Regions from separate parts of the Shewanella sp. HL-SH5 genome, predicted to be linked through region 2. Evidence: predicted binding sites of a transcription regulator. Region 2 holds the regulator's gene; the other holds the start of a gene.

Region 1 (2,211 bases), 1.7 Mb from region 2:
GGATATTAAAGCTGATGGCACATAAATACAGCCCCAGTCCGAAAATTTTAAGCCAAGGTACAAGAATACTGGCAGTAAACACAATGATGGCAATCGGGTAAAGGCCTAAATGGACAAGATGTGCAATGCCGCTAAATATTGTGTCGTTAGTCACTACACCACGATTGGTTAGTAAGGTAATGGGATAAATGTTCGCTAGGACCAGCAAAACGGTTGCCGTGACTAATAAAGCCCAACTTTGTTGAATACTAGCATAATTTCGGGTGCTCAGGCGTGAATGACAGCGACTACAATTTTGCTCGGTTGTCGGATTAACTTTTTTGCACACCAGACATAAACACACCCCCATCTTCTGACCCTGAGGCGCTAATGAGGTTAATTGATTACCTTTATCAACTTCTGCCTGTGACAAAGTCGAATGAGTGACTTCGTTATTATCAGTCATTCACAAAACTCCACATATGCTCAAGATTATATTCACGCTGTAAAAATAGAATTGATAAGAATAATAAACAAAAGCTTAATGTTCCCATGCCGAAATAAACATCAGAAAAGTCAGATAGCTGAAATGCCGAGACTAAAAAACTAATTACATAAATTTCGAGCATTGTTAATTGAGAAAGTAAACCATGATTTTTGAGTAGGCCGCGGAACGTTTGCTGCCAAAAAGAAGAGGTTAAATTAAACTTTATAATTAATACTTGAAATAGAATAGATAAGACTAACAACGCAGGAGCGGCAACTGCAGAGGCTATCACGGCCAAACCTACAATCCAGTATCCCTGTCCCCATACCGCTACAGCAGATTCAAAAACGGTGGTAGTACGAATACTGCCTAAAAAGTTAATTTCAAGTACAGGTAACAAATTAGCAGGTAAAAATAAAATAAGTGAGGTGATACATAAAGCTAAAAGGCCGTTTATAGAGCAATAAGGTGTGTCATACAGAGCTGTATCGCATCGCGGACACAGCGCCCTGACATTAGAAGGCAATGCGCGCTTTCGAATAACTAAATCGCATGAGCGACAAAGAATGACTGCTTTAAATAGCTTAGGCTCTGGCATTATGTTTATTATTTAAATTTTCCTTATCATTAAGCTGCTTATATTATACGACATTTAAAAATTTAATGAGCAATATCGAACAAAATCATAAAACAAGTCAATTATTATGTTGATGACTATTGCGTATTACCCTTTAACTATGTCAATCTTGGCACTGTATATAAAAACAGTGGAGATATGTTCATGGCAGTGATAACTCAATTTGTCGTGGTAAGAGAAGGGGTTGAGAAAATGACTTTCACATCGAAGAAAGAAGCCGATGCCTACGACAAAATGCTCGATATAGTCGATAATTTAGTACCATTTCTAGCTGCTTCTGATGCTAATTTAGATGACGGTACCTGCGAACAACTTGCTTTCTATTTAGCAAATAATAAAGACGAATTATCCAATGTACTTCGTGGTGTTGTTAAAACGGCTACACCAGCAGAAACAAAGCCAAAGAAGAAGACCGTTAAACAAGATTAATTTCAAATAATAAAAACTACTGTTAACCTATGGGTAAAATTAGTTAAAGTAATATTTTGGGATCAAGGAATTACAATGAAAGTTGAGTTTTATCGAACGTTAACTCGTCAAGTGGAAGCCTTAATGGAAGGTGAGGACGATATTGTTGCTGCAATGGCAAATTTTTCAGCATTAATAAACGACAATCTTGATGATTTAAACTGGGCCGGTTTTTATATCACTAAAGATGAGCAACTTGTACTTGGTCCGTTTCAAGGTAAAGTTGCTTGTACCCGAATACCCTGGGGTAAAGGTGTTTGCGGCACCGCCGCGGCACTAAATCAGACCCAAAGAGTAGCCGATGTACATCAGTTTGAAGGACATATTGCCTGTGACTCGGCCAGTAATTCAGAAATCGTTGTGCCTGTTCGCCAAAATGGTAAGGTCATTGCGGTACTTGATATAGACAGCCCATCACTCAATCGCTTTGACCAAGATGATCAAGATGGGATTGAATTACTGGTAAAACAGTTTGAAACTTGCCTATTTGATTAAATTGCAGGCAAAAAATAGTAAATGATTGTCGCAATCGCTGCTGTGAGCTTTATAATAGCCTGCTTGAGCATTCACATATCTGTGAAAAGCCAAATAGATGCTAGTGTAAATAGCTGAAAATTTGTTAGAGTTTGTTTCAGAGGCT
Region 2 (2,211 bases):
TTGCATAAAAAAGCCCTGTACATAGACAGGGCTCAGTAAACACGGCGTTTAGTACTAATGAAATGAAGTGAAATTAATTGTTTTAACAGCATTATTTTGATTTGAAATAATCGCTTTAGTTGCCAAATTAGTGCCTAAGTGAGTGCTTACATCTTCAATAACGACACCTAATGCTCGGGCACTTTTTGCGACTAACTCTAATCGGCGACTGTCGCGTGCATCTAAAGGTTGAGTCCATGAAATAACGGCACTTGATGTACCACTGGTTAATGCTTTTTCCATTGCCCAAAGTGTTTCAATTTCATCCTTGGCATGTACTAACAATACGCGGTCCATTCTTACCCCAGCACTAGCTAACATCTGTTTATAATTGATATTGGCGGGATTAATTAGCACAATCCAACGACCTTGCAGGCTTAGTTGTGCCAATTGGCTAGCATATTGACTGAGTTCCACTTTACCATTGGTTTCGGTTTGGAGTGTGGTGATAGGCTGCGCTAAATTAATATCTGCAGTTGGCAAATCTACCCATAAACCAGGATGACGAGGGGATGTACCCATTAGTTTGTTCATAACCATTCTCCATTACGAATTACACCAACTGCAAGCCCTTCAATAGTGAGGCTTTGGTAACTTAAATCGACTTCGATAGGTGCATACGCTTCATTTTCAGCATGCAAATATACGACATTGCCTTTTTTCTCAAAACGTTTCACTGTCACATCATCTTCAACACGAGCAACAACGACCTGGCCATTTCTGGCTTGCTGTATTTTATGAACGGCGAGTAAATCACCCTCTAAAATGCCGATGTTTTTCATGCTGTCACCGCGAACCCTTAACAAAAAGTTTGCGGCAGGTTTAAACATATTAGGATCAACTTGATAGTATTGTTCTACATGCTCTTGCGCTAAAATAGGTTCACCTGCAGCGACTTGTCCAATTAAAGGTAAACCTGCTTCTTCGGGTTCATCTTCTTGGGTTAATCGTATTCCACGGGATGTGCCGGGCATGATTTCAATAAACCCTTTTTTAGCCAAGGCTTTTAAATGCTCTTCTGCGGCATTTGCGCTTTTGAAACCTAAGCGTGTAGCGATTTCTGCACGAGTAGGTGGCATACCAGTTTCAGAGATATTGTTTTTAATAAGCTCTAAAATTTCAGCTTGGCGTGGTGTTAAGGGTCTCATGTTATTTCCTGTCTTTCTATACAGTAACTGTCATTATATACAGTGTTTGTGTTTGCGCAAGTATTCACCAATTATTTTTTAATTTTATTATTTGAAATTTTTTTTTTATTATATGTATCAATTGCATGCTTCAATTTATTTGTTCTTGAATTTAAAAGCATTGTTTGATGTGTACAGCCTATAGTGAAAGGTAACCAGTTTCTGGTATCCTATGCGCCCATATTAAAAGGGCTTTATTGCGAATATTATTATGTCAAAACCAGATTCAATCATGCTTAGACTGCTGCGTAGGGTGCAAAAGCTGATGGTGCAAACGATAGTTGTGCCACATGACCCATTTGCAGATCTAAACTTCGATCCAGACAAGCCCATTGTTTATGTCATGAAGACAGAGTCGATCAGTGACACTGCAGCATTAAGCGAAATGACCCAAGGCTTAGGCTTACCAAGTCCTTATGCGCCATTACAACTTGATGGTATGAAAGTGCCACGAGTTGTTTGTTTAGAGGGGCGAAAGCCTATTATTGGTAAGCGTGAGGGTGGTGAGAAGTTTTTAAACTGTTTTACCAGTTTATTAGCGCTCCACCGTCAGCAGCCTGAATTAGATATTCAACTTGTGCCAGTAAGTCTTTACTGGGGCCGTACTCCAGGCAAAGAAGATGACACGATGAAAGCTGCTGTGCTTGAACGTGAGAATCCAACCTGGTTACGTAAATGGTTAATGATTCTATTTCTAGGTCGCCATAGTTTTGTGCAGTTCTCTAACGCAATGTCATTACGCTATTTAGCCGATGAACATGGTACTGATGAAGCCATTGCCCATAAATTAATTCGGGTGGCTCGGGTACATTTTCGCCGTCAACGTAAAGTCATGACTGGACCACAACTGCCTAACCGTCAAGCTCTGTTTGCTTCGTTATTAAAGTCTGAATCGATCAATAAGGCCATTGAAGAAGAAGCGGCAAACAAGAAGATTTCCAAAGAGAAAGCGCGTGAAACTGCGATTGAGTATCTGGACGAAATC

The links. The regulator LexA, encoded in region 2, represses DNA repair genes until DNA is damaged. The targets are predictions, from matches to a motif close to TACTGTATNNNNATACAGTA.
Region 1: a site for LexA is predicted at 1,217-1,236, ahead of ACRWQM_RS09715 (YebG family protein). Genes of this name have one in related genera too.

The regions. Positions count from the first base shown of each region.
Region 1 covers NZ_CP195038.1:2,230,452-2,232,662, reverse strand. The annotation lists gene ACRWQM_RS09725 (paraquat-inducible protein A) at 1-349, opposite strand, end outside; gene ACRWQM_RS09720 (paraquat-inducible protein A) at 438-1,064, opposite strand; gene ACRWQM_RS09715 (YebG family protein) at 1,248-1,532, shown strand; gene ACRWQM_RS09710 (GAF domain-containing protein) at 1,608-2,066, shown strand.
Region 2 covers NZ_CP195038.1:3,889,978-3,892,188, reverse strand. The annotation lists gene ACRWQM_RS16990 (cell division inhibitor SulA) at 55-573, opposite strand; gene lexA (transcriptional repressor LexA) at 570-1,187, opposite strand; gene plsB (glycerol-3-phosphate 1-O-acyltransferase PlsB) at 1,438-2,211, shown strand, end outside.